One region of the Methylophaga sp. UBA2012 genome, then DNA from elsewhere that is predicted to be linked to it. Evidence: riboswitches for the same ligand, from Rfam matches in the RefSeq annotation. Region 1 holds a riboswitch; the other holds the start of a gene.
The links. Region 1 has a riboswitch for cyclic di-GMP ahead of B2248_RS08690 (hypothetical protein). Riboswitches for the same ligand answer to the same signal wherever they lie in the genome.
Positions count from the first base shown of each region.

Region 1 (8,384 bases):
CGCCGCCGAACCCACAATTCCCGCATGAGATTATTGATGTTATTCATCATGCAGGTTTTACTGTGGAGACGCACACGGGCGTGCGTATTTTCAACGACTATATGAGCCAACAAGCTCGAGACAATAGTGACCAGGCTGTGTTATTCGAACTTGAGCATAAGTATTGTCGTATGCCGGTCTATCGGGATATGGGACGTTACATCCATTTGCTGTTAAAACGCCAAATATAATCTTAAGATTTATTAATAGTCTGCTTATCAAAGCCACTGTGTCTGCTACAATAGCCGCTATTTTTTAGTGAATCTAATCAATTATCCTTACAAGGTTATTATGTCTAGACTATTCGTTCTGATTGCAACTTCAACTGTTTTTTTAAGCGCTTGTATTCAACAAGGCCCGCAAACCCCACCTGTTTCTGCTACCGAATTAACGGAATCGCTACATCAAACTGAATCGCGCCTGATTCAACAGATACAGCAGCAATGCGACGGCTTGAGCAAACAGGAAAAAGCACAAGCTGATGAGCTACAGAAAATCAGTAAGACACAACGTCAGTTTGAAGGCCGTATGGATGTCATTGAAGGTAAGATTGACACGGTCATCGTCAAACAACACAAAGGTGATGCGGCTCCCCCGCTGTGTCCTAAGCCTGCAGCAGCTGTCAGTACTAACAATATTGGTAATAAACTGGTTGTCGGTAAAACAGAATGGTTATGGATTGAAGCTGTTAACCGCGTTTATGAAGCCCGTGTGGATACCGGCGCCACCACATCTTCTATCAGCGCTTTAGATATCACCCCCTTTGAAAAAGATGGCAAAAACTGGGTGCGTTTCCGCTTAGCACCAGATGATGGTGATGACAGCTTTATCTTAGAAGCCCCTCTGGTTCGTTACGTGAAAATTCGCCAGGCTTCAGCCGATACATTGGACAAAAGACCAGTTGCTTCGCTGACTGTGCGTCTGGGCAAAATGACGGAAGTAGCAGAGTTCACATTAAATGATCGTACCCAAATGACTTACCCGATTCTTTTAGGTCGTGAATTCTTAAGAGATGTAGCTGTAGTTGATGTAGCGAAAGACAATGTTCAGCCAAAACCTGAGATTGTTCAAAACCAACCTCAAGCGCCATCTGTCAGCAAAACGAAGAAAAAATAAGGAATCCAGGCCGTGACATCTCGTAAAGCATTTTATCTGTTAGTGGGCTTGCTGATTGTCTCAGGCCTGGGATTAACCTTACATAGACACTACACTTTTGACATCCCCTGGCTTCCAGGGGAGCAGCGCCAAACCTGGTCGATTGAGGCCAAAGTCGAGTTTGATGCACAAGATAAAGAGGTGCTGGCATCACTTGCCATCCCCGGCACACAACCGGGTTTCACCCAGCTGAGTCAGCAAACCGCCAGTCCCGGTTATGGTCTTGCTTATACGAAACGAGATAATGGTGGACACCGCGCTGAATGGTCAATCCGTCATGCCAATGGTGAACAAGCCTTGTATTACAAGGTTGATATGCTGCTGGATCCTTATGCTGTGCCACCTGAACCCAGTCAGCCACCCGCTTTAAAAGTCAGCATTGAAAAAGAACCTTATGCAACGTCTGCCAACCAGCTGCTTGATCGCGCTCAGGAACGCTCTTCCACCCCTTACACGCTGGCAAGAGAGTTAATTCAGGAATTCAAAAACCAATCACAAAACGCCGAATTACTGGCGCAATTGAAAACACAAACTCAGTGGATAGTTCAGTTATTACAACAAGCTGGTGTTCCGGCGCGCCAAGTTCACGCTCTGTTCCTTGAAGATGGTCGTAGAAGACAGGAATTAGTCACCTATATTCAAGTATTTGATGGTAACGACTATCAATTATTTAATCCTGAAACGGGTGAACAAGGCCGGCCAGATAATTTATTACTGTGGGAATACCATTCAGGTCCGGTTCTTGAACTGATTGGTGGTACTAATTCACATGTGACTTTCTCCATGATTCAGCAAGAGCTGCCTTTTGGTGTGGCTCTAAACCAAAAATTTGCTGATGAGACCTTAATAAACTTCTCGCTTTATACCTTACCACTCGAAGAACAAGCCTTGTTTAAAGGTATTTTGTTGATACCGGTCGGTGTGCTCGTCGTTGTATTGATGCGTATTTTGGTCGGTCTGAAAACATCTGGCACCTTTATGCCAGTATTGATTGCCCTGGCCTTTATTCAGACCAGTCTCGTGACCGGCCTTGTTGGTTTCTTACTGATTGTTGGTACTGGGTTATTAATTCGCTCATACCTGTCCTATCTCAACCTACTCCTTGTTGCCCGAATATCCGCGGTCATCATTATGGTTATAGGCATCATCGCGATATTCTCTATTCTTGCCTACAAGCTTGGTTTAACTGAGGGTATGAAAATTACCTTCTTCCCGATGATTATTCTGGCATGGACCATTGAACGAATGTCGGTGTTATGGGAAGAAGAAGGTCCACATCAAGTAGTGATTCAAGGTGGTGGTTCGCTGTTAGTGGCTGTGCTGGCTTACCTAGCCATGAATAATGAGTTAATTCGTCATTTAACGTTCAATTTCCTCGGCATCCAGCTTATTTTGATGGGACTAGTGTTAATGGCAGGTAATTACACTGGTTATCGCTTGCTGGAATTGAAACGCTTTAAACCCTTAACTGAGGATCACCTATGAGTCTGAATGTGCTGAATTGGCTGAAAGACGTCAAATCTCGGTACGTTCACCCAAACAAGCTTGCCAAGATTGGTGTGCTTGGAATGAACGAACGGAATATTGCTTATATCAGCCGCTATAATCCAAGACGACTCTATCCTCTGGTTGATGATAAGTTACAAACCAAAGAAATTGTGCTGGAAGCTGGCGTTAATGCGCCTGATCTTATTGGTACCATCACTGAACAACACCAGGTAGATGATCTGCTCGACATCATCAAAAATACAGCCGGTTTTTGCATCAAACCCGCTCATGGTTCTGGTGGCAAAGGGATTTTAGTTGTCACAGGTTCTGATGATTTTGGTTATCACAAAGCGAATGGACAAATTTTAAAACTGGCCGATCTACAGCGTCATGTCTCTAACATTCTGGCCGGCTTATTTTCATTGGGCGGTCGAACTGATGTTGCCATCGTTGAAGCATTGATCCAATTTGATGATTGTTTCAATGGTTATACGTTTGAAGGTGTGCCAGATACACGGGTTATCGTGTTCAAGGGATTTCCTGTGATGGCGATGATGCGTCTATCAACAGCAGACTCTAACGGTAAAGCGAATCTTCACCAGGGCGCTGTTGGGGTGGGACTCGATATTGGCAATGGTAGTGCGGTACGCGCTGTACAGTTTGATCGCCCGGTTATGTTACATCCCGATACAGGAAGAAACCTGCTCGATCTTCAAGTACCGCATTGGGATCAGTTACTGCATTTGTCTGCTTCCTGTTATGAAATGTCAGGCTTAGGCTATTTAGGTACAGATATTGTCCTGGATAGGACAAAAGGCCCCATGCTGCTTGAGCTCAATGCCCGTCCAGGACTGAGTATTCAAGTCGCAAATGGTTCAGGTTTATTACCCAGGCTGAAAAAAGTTGAAGCATTGACCAATACAAAGAAAATGACTATTGAACAGCGAATCGCATTTTCAAAAGAGCATTTTTCTCGTCGATCATAAGCAACTTTTGATTTACACTGCTGGTAAACATTTCCTTTTTTGAGGGGCTTCTTATGTCATCGGTAAATAAAACCAGCAGTCTGATTCTGGGTATTGCTTTAGTTCTTGGTTTGAGCAGTTTAGGCTGGTTTCTCTCAAATGCCGCCATCAAATACAAAGAATATGAGCGAACCGTGACAGTGAAAGGCCTGGCTGAAAGAGAGTTCACTGCAGATGTGGTGATATGGCCTATCCAATTCACGTTGGCAAGCAATAATTTGCAAGCCTTATACAATGATGTTGATGCCAATACCAATACCATCATCTCCTTCCTGACTAAACTTGGAATCAAACGTGCTGATGTCACTATCAGTGCACCTGCCATTACAGATAAATCTGCCCAGCAATATGGGGGTAATGAGCGTGCTGAATTTCGTTATACGGCGGTTCAAACCGTCACGGTTTATTCGGATGCCATTGATACCGTCCGACAAGTGATGGGGCAACTTTCTGAACTGGGTAAGCAAGGTATCGTTTTAACAGGCAATAACTACGCTGCCCAACCTGAATATCTATTTACTCGTCTTAATGAAGTCAAACCGCAAATGATTGAAGAAGCAACCAGAAAAGCACGTGAAGTTGCTGAAAAATTTGCCCAGGATTCAGATAGTACACTCGGCAAGATCCGTAAAGCTAGCCAAGGCCAGTTCAGCATTAGTGCACGCGATAATAATAATCCACAGATCAAAAACGTTCGTGTTGTGTCAACGATAGAGTATTACTTGTCTGACTAATGTCAGAAAACGCAAAAATACAAAAAGGCCGGGGAACGCTTAATAATATCGATGGCCGTTTCAATGAGTTTCAACGCACTGAAATTGATGATGGCTGGTTTCATGATGGACCAGCCAACAACTTAACAGAAGTGAGTGTAGAATCCCCTCGTAGTATTATTAGTAGAAACCAATCACCTGACCTTCCCTTTCAGCAATCAATTAATCCATATCGTGGCTGCGAGCATGGCTGTATTTACTGCTACGCCCGTCCTTCACATGCTTATCTGGGACTCTCACCAGGGATCGATTTTGAAACAAAGTTAACCATCAAACCCAATGCCGCAAAATTACTGCGAGATGAGTTGATGGCAAAAAACTATCGCTGTTCAACATTATCATTAGGCGCCAACACCGATCCCTATCAACCCATCGAACGCCACTACAACCTTACTCGGGAACTACTTCAGGTGATGATTGAGTTCAGTCATCCAGTTAATATTGTGACTAAATCTTCATTGATAGAACGTGATGTTGATTTACTCAAACAGCTCGCTGAGAAGCAATTGGTAAATGTTCATCTATCCATTACAACACTGGATAAAACACTTGCCAGGAAACTCGAACCTCGCGCCAGCAGTCCACAACGTCGACTGCAAACAGTTGAGACATTGAAGGCAAATGGAATTCCTGTATCTGTTCTTATTGCCCCAGTCATTCCTGTTCTGACGGATACAGAACTAGAAAATATTATTGATGCTTCGGCACAAGCAGGGGCTGAAAATATAGACTATATTTTCGTTAGATTACCAAGAGAGGTCAGCCCCCTCTTTAATGATTGGCTACATACTCATTATCCTGACAAGGCAGAGCATGTCATGAATCGTATTAAAGACTCCAGAAATGGCAAAACAAATGATCCAAGGTTTGGTTACAGGCTTGAAGGTCAGGGGCTATATGCAGAAATGATCAAAAAACGATTCGAAGTTGCGGTCAAGAAATACCCATTAAACAAGTCTCCAGCGGTTCTGAGAACCGACTTATTTCATAAACCAACAAAGCAAATGAGCTTGTTTTAAAAAGAAAATATTTAGTAGCCATAAAAAAGGGGAACCGAAGTTCCCCTTTCAATCTAACTAACAATTGTTAACTTGATTTTTTACTTCAAGTTTTATGCAGCTACTGCTGTTTTTCTACGCAGACCCAAGAAACCTAATAGGGCTGGTGCGAATAAAAACAATGCAGCAGGTACTGGTACAGCTGACACAGAAACATCATATTTAAATACATTTCTAGTTGCATCCTTGATGTCAACCCATGCTGTGTACCCTTGGTAAATCATTGCTGTAAAACTAAAGTCACCGGTAATGTTAAACAGCTTTTCTTCAACACCGTTATAAAATCGTAATGTCGCACCTGCTAATGAACTAGTAGGATTAAACGACCACTCAATTTTAACAGCCGTATCTGAGTCTGTACTAACATCAAAGTATGAGAACCATGTACCAGGTCCTTCACTTACAGTGCCACCACCTAAAACTACACTACCGTTTGATACATCGACATCCTGGTCAAAAGAAGAACCAGCACCAGACATAGATAACGTAGCGGCATTAACACCGACCGAAAACAAAAGAGCTACAACAAATAGCATCGCTTTTTTCATAATAAATTCCTATTTAATATATGAAGCAATGCAACCCAGCCATCTCCAATCAAACCAGAGACCCGTGGCTTTCCGACCCCGCCTCACGACGAGTTTGGCTTTATAAAAAAATTACATTATTAAGACATTTAATAATGCGTTTGTCTGAACCATTCAGACGACTTGATATTACAAATCAAGAGACATGCTAACCACATCAAGTAGTCAAATTTGAGATATCACTCACAGCATTAATGTGATCACGTGATAGGTATCACAATAAATATGTGAACTGGTTATAGATTTCTAATCAATCCGCTGCAATTATTTTTTTCTTTGCCGCATTCAGCAAGAAGTACTAACAGCTTTAGCCGGATTAATTTGACCAATGTAGTCGTGATTCAGTCGCTGCTTTTTAATAATAGTCAGTCTCGATTTAGTCAGCTAATCGAATTTTCTTTCCTTCCCTCACCGAAGCAAGCGCGGCACAAATCGCAGCACAATTATTTCTGGCATCAGCTAATGTCAGTTTGGGGGCTTTCCTCTCTAAGATGCAATCAGAGAAATACTCTATTTCCAAATTAAAGTGATTGGCTTTTGGGATTGATACGGTTTGTTCTTCATTCTCATTCCACCAGCTTATGGTGGCATCTTCCGTTTCAGGTTGCCAAACGGTGTGACATTTAATGCCACCCTTGGTACCAATAATCTCATATTCGCTACGTCTGGCATGTTCAAAGCTCATTTCAAAGTGAGCAAACTTACCATCCGCAAAATCAAACACGCCACTTAAGCTGACATCAGCACCACTGTCATTAAGCTTAGCCATTGCCATAGCAGCGACAGGCTCATTATCAAACCACAATCTTGCCGTATGAATGGCGTAAGGACCAATATCCCACATAGCACCGCCACCATCATTGATATCACGATCAATGCGATACATTCGCGCCGGTTTCATAGGGAATGCAAACGCCGTTTTTACCGTACGCACGTCACCGACCTTGCCGTCATTAATTAACTGTCTTACATACTCATGCTGAGGATGGAAGATATACATAAAGCCTTCCATGACTGTTACATTATTTGCTTTTGCAGCGGCTTCAATGGCATCAATATCGGCTACTGTCAGCGCCATAGGTTTTTCGATCAACACATGTTTACCATGATTGATGGCTTTGAGTGCCCACTCGGCATGTTCTTCATTCGACATCGGTAGATAGATGGCATCAATATTTGGATGAGAAAGTAATGCTTCCGGATCATCCAGCGTTTCTACCGCCGTTTGTTGTGGTGCCAGTTTTTGCAACACTTCTGCCGCTGCCCCAGGACGACGACTGGCAATAGCTATCAGCTCCGCATTAGCTGCTTCAACAATAGCGGGCAGTAGTTTTTCGTTAACACGAGCAGCACCTAAAATTCCCCAGCGTAATTGTTTTTCAGCCATGTGTTTATATCCCTTTAATTCAATTTAGTGATCACCATGATATCGACTCAACAGCACAATTCCAAACTCATAAAACCGCATGTTTCATAGTGTTTTTATCTGTTAGCGATTGCCTTATGCTAGACACCCTGTAAATAAAAATAACGGATTAAGGAGCAATTATGACAATCGAAGTTGGACAGAAAATTCCCGCAGCGACACTTTCTGAGTGTGTTGATTTTTCGGCGAGCAGTGGCTGCCCTGTCAACCCTCAACCACAGAATGTTCAATCATTGACTGAAGGAAAAACCATTGTTCTTTTCGGTGTTCCGGGTGCATTCACCCCACTCTGCTCTGAAGAACATTTACCTGGCTTTATCCGATTAGCAGATGAGATCAAAGCGGCTGGCGCCGATGAAATCTGGTGCATGGCTGTTAACGATGCTTTTGTCATGGGCGCCTGGGGCCGACAAGTAAATAATGAAGGCAAGGTCAGAATGATGGCTGATGGTAGTGCCGAGCTGACTAAAGCCATGGGCTTAGATAGAGACTTAACTGCCGGAGGAATGGGTGTACGTTGTTATCGCTTTGCCTGCATCCTGAAAGATGGTGTGGTGACTTATATCGGCGTTGAAGGCTCAGGAGAGTTTGGTAAATCTAAAGCAGAAACCATTTTGGATGAACTAAAAAAATCCTAAGCACCATCACAAATATTTGGGTTGGGGGAGTTTCACTCCCCTTTCTCATTCACTGATGGCTAAGGTTATCGCCAGTGTTCTTCCACTTCAGATTCACCACCAATAAAAATGGCTGATGCGGTGTCACTGAAAATCCCATGCTCGACTATGCCGGGAATGGTATCGAGAATCATGGTTAGCTCTAAGCTATCCATT
Region 1 covers NZ_DDCG01000010.1:7,081-15,464, forward strand. The annotation lists gene B2248_RS08660 (methyltransferase domain-containing protein) at 1-230, shown strand, start outside; gene B2248_RS08665 (ATP-dependent zinc protease) at 331-1,155, shown strand; gene B2248_RS08670 (inactive transglutaminase family protein) at 1,168-2,679, shown strand; gene B2248_RS08675 (alpha-L-glutamate ligase-like protein) at 2,676-3,668, shown strand; gene B2248_RS08680 (SIMPL domain-containing protein) at 3,722-4,441, shown strand; gene B2248_RS08685 (PA0069 family radical SAM protein) at 4,441-5,499, shown strand; gene B2248_RS08690 (hypothetical protein) at 5,592-6,086, opposite strand; cyclic di-GMP riboswitch class I at 6,113-6,195, opposite strand; gene B2248_RS08695 (Gfo/Idh/MocA family protein) at 6,502-7,512, opposite strand; gene B2248_RS08700 (peroxiredoxin) at 7,674-8,189, shown strand; gene rpiA (ribose-5-phosphate isomerase RpiA) at 8,255-8,384, opposite strand, start outside.

Region 2 (8,384 bases), on a different contig from region 1:
TGTTGAGTTTTCACGACAACACGAACTAGAGGGCAATACGGCGATAGAAGCGGCGGTGATGGCGGCGAAACAACGATTACGTCCTATTTTGATGACCTCATTTGCATTTATTTTAGGCGTTGTTCCACTAATGACGGCTACCGGTGCCGGTGCTGAACTGAGAAATGCACTAGGAACATCGGTCTTTTTTGGCATGCTCGGTGTCACTATTTTCAGTCTGATCTTTACCCCGGTGTTTTATGTGGTGATGCGTCAATTAGCCGATAAATTGAGCAAAAAGACACAGGCCGAAACTGCGTCTGTGGCTCAGGAATAGGGGGGAAATACAATGCTAAAAAATATAAGCACCATGCTGTTAATTATCAGCATGACAGCATGCTCAGCAAGTTTCCGGGAAAATGATAAACCGCAAGTATCAGCAGATTTAGCCGCCAATGATCTGCTATCGATTACTGACGGAAATGATCGTCTGTCGAATGCAAAACCTATCGTGAGGTGGTGGCAACATTTCGATGATCCAATTTTAAGTGAGTTGGTTGAGCAAGCGCTACAAAATAATTTAGATATCAAGATTGGCTACGCTAATTTAATGGCAGCACGAGCGATAGCCACAGAAGTGGGCTATGACAGGTTGCCTTCTGCTGATCTGAATGCCGATTACACTCGTGAAAGGCGTAGTCAAGAGACGGCTACGCCGTCTTCTGGAAAACGTAGTAACAATAGTTATAGTCTTGGCTTTGATGCCAGTTGGGAACTGGATCTGTTTGATCGTGTGAGTAACAGGATTAAAGCCAGTGATGCCGAAAGTGATGCGTTGCAAGAGGAGCTAAAAAGTCTGCAAGTGTCGATAGCGGCCGAAGTGGCAAAAACCTATATTGAATTACGTGGAGCACAATACAGAGTCAACATCGCTGAACGAAATGCTGATGTGCAACAAGATACGCTTGAGCTGACAAAAAATCTGACACGGGGTGGTATAGCAAGTCGCCTGGACATTGCACAAGCTGAAACACAGCTATCATTGACACTGGCAGAAATTCCGTCGCGTGAAGCAACAGCAACAGCAGCCATTAATCGTTTATCGGTATTAACAGGACAGAATCCTGAGCGCCTAAGCGAGCAACTTGCTATGAGCAAGCCGATCCCCAGTTTGCCGATGGCTGTGAATATAGGAAATGCCGCTGAATTGCTTCGAGAACGCCCCGATATTATAGCTGCTGAGAAGCGACTGACAGCCGCCACAGCAAACTATAATTTGGCGGTAGCGGATCAGTTTCCAGCGGTAAATATTGTCGGTTCACTGGGGTTTATCGCGACGAATTTATCTACCTTCGGTAGCAGTTCCGCCATTGCCAGTGCCATTGGTCCCAGTTTAAGTTGGGGTGTTTTTGATACTGGTCGTATTCAAGCACGCATCAAACAAAATGATGCCAAGAGTCAGGCAGCATTGGCTAATTACCAGTTGACAGTGCTGAAGGCACTTGAAGAAACAAAAACCGCCATAAGTGATTTTGCCCGTGAAGAACAGCGTCGCGAACGCCTTCAAGATGCCGCACGGACCTCAACGCAGGCCGAGTCAATTGCCACACAGCGTTTTGAGCTAGGGGATACTGACTTCTTACCGGTATTGGATAGTCAACGAACACGACTCAAGTCGGAAGATTCGCTTGCCGTCAGCGAAACACAGTCTGCAGTAAAGTTAATCAGTATTTATAAATCGCTTGGTAAAGGCTGGAGAATTGATAAATAGTCGTCATTAAATATGATGAATAACTATTTTGTCAGCTCTAAACCTATATAGGTGTTATGACTGAGTATATGGAATGATTCCAGAACATTTTTAACATTCAGTATTTATATTCGGGATTTAACACCTATAATTAATCACATTCTTATTCTGATAATGTACTAGGCAGCATAAATAGCATGCTTATGTTCTAGTCATAACTTACCTCAAACAGTAAGTTTGATCTTGTTTGGAGCAGTCAATGCAAATCGGTAGTTCAATTTACCTAGACTATCAGGCGACCACGCCGATAGAGCCTCGCGTTGTTAGCGCGATGGCACCCTACAATCATGAGATTTTTGCCAATCCACACTCTACGGCCCATGTGCTTGGTCAGCAATCTGCGGCAGCGGTTGAGACTGCGCGTAGCACGATTGAAAAGTGCATTAATGCCTCAAGTGAAGAGGTTATTTTTACTTCGGGTGCGACTGAGTCGAACAATCAGGCGATTGCCAGTGTGATATTTGGCAATACTACTGAACGTCGTGACATTCTTATCAGTGAAATTGAACACAAATGTATTAAAAATGCCGCCTATTTTTATGCCGCAAAACTAGGTTACAAAGTCAAAGAAATTCCAGTCGATAATACCGGGCTGATTAATGTAGACGCTTATCAATCATTATTGTCTGATCAGACATTGCTGGTCTGCATTATGGCGGTCAATAATGAGATTGGCACCATTCAGGATGTCAAAACCTTTGCTGAAATGGCACATGCGGCAGGTGCGCTGTTTCATTGTGATGCGGCTCAAGCACCGGAAGCGATGGATATTGACGTGAAAGACTGGAATGTCGATATGCTGAGTTTGTCTGCACATAAAGTGTATGGCCCAAAAGGTATTGGCGCGATATTTATCAAAAATGATCTGCAGGCCGAGTTACCACCATTTATTCAGGGAGGAGGGCAACAGTTTGGTATGCGTTCAGGCACCCTGGCCACGCCTCTCTGTGTTGGTTTTGCTGAAGCGATGCGTATCACAAAACAAGAAGCAAAAACTCACCGTGAACAATTAACGCATTTGAAACGTTTGTTTCTACAGCAACTGCAAGCGACGCATATTCCATTTAAATTAAATGGCACACAAAGTCATTGTCATCCCGGCAATATCAATGTGCAATTCATCGGTTGTGATGCGAATAAGCTATTAGAAAAACTCCAGCCGAATGTCTGTGCTTCTACAGGCTCTGCCTGTAACAGCGAAATGGTCTTGCTTTCACATGTATTAAAAGCGATTGGGTTGACGGATGAAGAAGCAGGATCATCCTTACGCATCAGTCTGGGACGTTTTTCAGATGAACAACAAATAAGCCAGGCCATCGACTATATAAAAGCGAGTATTCAAAACAAAGTGTGACTTTTTGAAGTGATAACCGATCCTTAACTTCCTCTGGCGTAGTCTAAAAATCCCAACCAATACAAGAGGGATTAATGATGAAAACAGCACTTTTTTCAGTATTAGCCGCGATGGCAATGAGCACAGTGACATTCGCTGAACCAGCATCAACTGACGATATGGCTAAACATGATAAAAAAGGATATTTCGCTCATATCGACACCAATGGTGATGGTGTGATTACAAAAGAGGAAGCGACAGCAGCAGCATTAAAACGATTTGAAAAGATGGATGCTAATGGCGATGGTCAGGTGACTAAGGAAGAAGCCAAAGCCGCCCATAAAAAACATAAGGGCGATAAACGCCCATCCTGCAAAGATAAGAAAGAAAGTTAATTTCTCTTATCACATCATATTTAGAAGGGAGTCAGTGACTCCCTTTTTTTATTGCTTATTTATTTTTCTCACAAAATCATACTTTTGGCTGATAGTCGCTACAACCCCATTTCATTATGATCGGCGTGTTATTTAATCGGCCAAACTTGGTGTGAATCAGGGACGGAAAGCCACAGGCCTTGTTGTTTAACAAGGTGGCTGGGTTGCACAAACGCAAGGAATCCGAGTGATGATAAATAAACAACGACAGTTTCTGTCGCTCTCTACTACGTTGCTGTGCAGCTCATTTTTACTGGCACCGTCAGTTGTGCATGCTGTCACAGGACTCCATGGTACAAACACATCCCCCATCACCGTCAGCGATGGTTATATCGGCTTAGATGGATATAAAAACGCGAGTAAAATAACTATTACAGCAGGTGGCAATCTATTTAAATCGGGTGGTGGTAATAGTTTTGTCAATATGACTTCTGGCACTGTAATTAATAATGGCTTAATCGATAACCGGGGTTGGATAAGCAATGAGCACTTAATCGAGAATAATGCCACCTTTGATAGTTATAGAGGCGAGATTCAGAATAAAGCGGCTATCCAAAATGGCAGTAACTCGGTCTTTAAGTCTCATTACCTTGAGAATTCTAGTGGCGGTTATATCTCTACCAATGGTAGATGGGAAATGACCGGTGAGCATCGTAACAGTGGCAATATATTCATTGACCAAGATGGGGTGGTAACAAATAACGGTACATCGCTGCCTACGATGAAAAATTACGGAAAGATTACAAACGCTGGTCTATACGAAAATACGGGATTGTTTTTTAATAACAGTTATGGCCAAGTTGAAAACAGAGCCTCAGGCATATTTCAGAATAATAGATTTCTTCATAATAGAATCGGTTCATCTTTTAAAAATGAAGGTGTTTTTCAAAATGACTCTAGCGTAGAAAATGAGGGTATATTCCTTAACTCAGGTCAACTAAACAATAACACCAGTCATTCATTCACCACATTTTATAAATTTACGAATACAGGTTTAATTACAAATGATGGCAATTTCGTAAATAGAGCTGGCTATACTTACCTTGGTAACGAGTATAAAAAGGGTAAGCTAGAGAATACTGGCACAATCAACAACAATGCCACGATGTCTAATGAGAAGGATGCCACGTTCAATAACAACGGAGTAGTTAATAATAACAGTGGTGCTCAATTTACTAACGCTTCTGCCTTCAATAATCAAGCAAATGGTATCGTAAATAATCACGCAACTTTCAACAATCAGCAAACTGGCAGATTCAACAACGCTAATATGGCCAGTTTTGTTAACCATACAACAGCAAGTTTGAATAACAATGGCATACTCAGCAATCAGGCCGGTGGCACCTTAACCAATCACGGCATTATCAGAAATAACGAAACCGGCACACTCAACAATGCGGGTAGCTTGATTAACTCAGATAGTGGTCAATTTGCTAATGCTGGCACTTTAAATAACAACGAAAACGGGCAATTTCTCAACAGCGGTGTATTTGCCAATGGCGGTGTGCTGAACAATAAGGGCACATTTACCTCCACTTTATATTCCACTATGGCAAATTATGGCGATATCAATAATCACGGCCAATTTATTGATCAGGGTAAATTTGTTAACAGCGCCACAGTAAATAATTACAGCCAGTTTTTGATTGATGACTATGCAGAGTTTACTAACGTTAATACCCTCATCAATAAATCTGATGGCACCCTTAACCTGAAGGGCAAATTACTCAATCAGAAAAATTCACCCTCGAACATCACCAATGAAGGTGAGTTTAATATGAGCTATTACAGTCAGCTTGATAATGAAACCTTACTCACCAACAGTGCTTCGGGCACTTTAACGAACGATGGCACGCTGAATAACTCAGGTACCTTAGCGAATAATGGCGCCTTGATTAATAACCGGCAAATAAATAATACCGGTGCGTTTTCAACCAGTGGCCAGTTAACTAACTATAATTACATCAGTAATACTGGTTCGGCTGAGATGACACTGTCCAGTACGGGCACGATGACAAATCGGGGAATGCTGTCAAATGAGGCTCGGCTGATAAATTATGGTGTTATCAATAATGCGGTTAACGGCACAATCAATAACACGGAAGAGTTTTTAAACAATGGCACCTTGAATAGTGAAGGGGCAATTAACTCTGTCGGCCTTCAAAATACGGGGACTATTGCCAATGCCGGCACGCTGACAAGTTATTGGCTGCTGGATAATGAAAACACCATTACCAATACTGGCGTGATAAATAATAATGACAGCAGTACGCTGAATAACTCCGCTACCATCACAAACAAAGCTGGAGGCAATATTGTTAATACTGGCGTGTTTGTAAATAGCGGCACCGTTGAGAATGCTGGCACACTGACTAATGCCTCTGTCTTAAAAAATAAAGTCGGTGCAACACTCAATAATATCGGCGTGCTCAATAATAACGATGAGTTCAACGTAGAGGGTTTACTGAGCAATAGCGGTCAGCTGACTAACTCAGCCTCAGGTGATCTCAATGTGGCTTCATCCGGCCAAATCAATAATAGCGGTCGATTCATTAGCGATAATAGACTCACCAATGCAGGTCGCATAACGAATAACGCGGGTGCGCTTTTTAATAATACCGGGGAGTTTTATAACAACAACACATTTGCTAATGCCGGTGAGTTCAATACTCTGGCCATGGAGAATAACGGTGTCATCACTAACACCGGTGAGTTTAATAATCACTGGCTTTTGTATAATAAAAATAGCCTCTCCAATGAAGGAAAACTGACCAATGCCTCCACTGGTTCGCTATCGAATACCTCAAAGATAAGCAATAAAAGTAGCGGTAACTTCACTAACTTTGGTGAGATCAACAACCAAGCAACGATTGAGAATGCAGGTGTCTTATCCAACCAAGGGACATTGAAAAATAACGGCATCATCACCAACTCTGGTCAATTTATTACGACGGATGGCCACATTGTGTCTGGCAGTGGTGAGTTTATTCAAACCGCTGGCAGCACCACAGTAAATGGCAGCATGAACCAAAAGAACGTCAACATTAATGGCGGTAACTTGAACGGTCACGGCGTGATTAATAGCAATGTGTTAGTGAACGGCACCAGCTATAGCGATTATGCCAGCCTGACCCCAGGTAACTCTATCGGTAAACTGACGGTGAATGGCAATTACACCCAAGGTACATTTGGTGTAATGAATATCGAGTTTGATGGTAATAGCACGGATGTATTTGCTGTAAATGGCGTGGCGACACTGGCGGGTGTGTTGAGTTTTGACTTTATCGGTTCAGAGCTTAAAACAGGGATCTTTAATTTCATGACCTTCAGCAGCTTAGTCGGCAGTTTTGATAACATCATTCTGCCGCTGATGAGTGGGTTTGATTTTGATGTGATCTTCGGTGATACCTTTGCCAATCTGGTGATTACTGAAAGTGTCAGTGCGGTACCCGTACCAGCAGCCATTTTCTTGTTTGCACCAGCACTGATGGGATTCATTGGTATACGTCGTCGTGTGAGCCAACGTTAAAGTCAATGTGAAACGCGATGAAAAAGCCGTCGTTAATGACGGCTTTTTTTCATTTAAACTAGGCTGATTTTTCAATTTTATGAATAATGACCTATAAAAATAATAAAAGGCAGGCTCAGACGTGAAACTATTACTAGTTGATGACCATCAGTTATTTTTAGATGGCTTATCAGCCTTACTCAGCAAGGCTGATAACATCGATATCATTGATACTGTCAATAACGGCAAAGCGGCTTTTGATAAATTAAGTTCGGGACAATATGACGTGGCCTTAATTGATCTACGTTTGCCGATCATGGATGGCTTTCAGTTGCTACAGTCTTTATCGGATTCATCATCTCTGGTGCCGATTATTATTGTTTCAGCTTCATCTGATCCGATAGATATTGATACTGCCTTTAACCTCGGTGCTATGAGTTTTATTCCTAAGTCGTCATCAGGAGAGACCATTCTTCAGACCATCGAGCAAGTGATGTTGGGTCAGAAAGTGTTTCCAGACAGTGACATGGACAAGCTAAAACCAAAAGCAGAGCAGTGGGCGAGTCAGCACAATCTTACCCAGCGTCAGCTTGAAGTGTTAAGGCTGATGAGACAGGGATTCTCAAATCAGGCGATTGCTGAACAGCTCTCGATAAGCATGCCAACCGTGAAATCACACGTCAGTGCCATTTTTCAAGCATTGGGTACACAAAGCCGTAGCGAAGCCGGTAAAAAAGCTCACCAACTTGGTTTGGATTAATGTTTCGATTTACTAACCAACAATCGTCTACTGATCTGGGGCGATATCAACAAAAGATAGATATTGAAAAAATTCTGATTGCTCATCGTAATTGTCCCGCCACCCTTATCGGTAATGCACTTGGCGCGATACCCATGACATTGGTGATGCAAAATACAGCCTATTCGCTCAGCGCTATTGGCTGGTTTAGTGTGCTGTATTTATTGATTATGGTGAGGTGGTGGCATTATAAAAGTCTAGATACGACCCACGCAGATACGGAAACGATATTTCATTACGGTAAGATCCAAGTGCTATTGGCATGTCTGTCTGGTTGCATATGGGGGAGTGCAGGCATTTTATTCTTTGATGCAGCACAAATTTCTAATATCGCCTTTGTTATTTTGACATTAGTGTGCATGCTGGCAGGCAGCTTGGCTTCGCTCTCTGCCAGACCTATTGCTTATGCTGCCTTTTCTCTGCCTACCATGTTACCTCTCAGTTTGATTATGCTGCTCCAGGACGAGCGTTTTTATAACTGGATGGGGTTTGGTGCTATTGTTTATCTGGCCGCCACATTT
Region 2 covers NZ_DDCG01000009.1:108,415-116,798, forward strand. The annotation lists gene B2248_RS07450 (efflux RND transporter permease subunit) at 1-316, shown strand, start outside; gene B2248_RS07455 (efflux transporter outer membrane subunit) at 329-1,750, shown strand; gene B2248_RS07460 (cysteine desulfurase family protein) at 1,989-3,143, shown strand; gene B2248_RS07465 (hypothetical protein) at 3,221-3,517, shown strand; cyclic di-GMP riboswitch class I at 3,647-3,728, shown strand; gene B2248_RS07470 (beta strand repeat-containing protein) at 3,747-7,085, shown strand; gene B2248_RS07475 (response regulator transcription factor) at 7,207-7,824, shown strand; gene B2248_RS07480 (ATP-binding response regulator) at 7,824-8,384, shown strand, end outside.
Region 2: it holds a riboswitch for cyclic di-GMP, as region 1 does, so the genes downstream of both, B2248_RS07470 (beta strand repeat-containing protein) here and B2248_RS08690 (hypothetical protein) in region 1, are expected to answer to the same signal.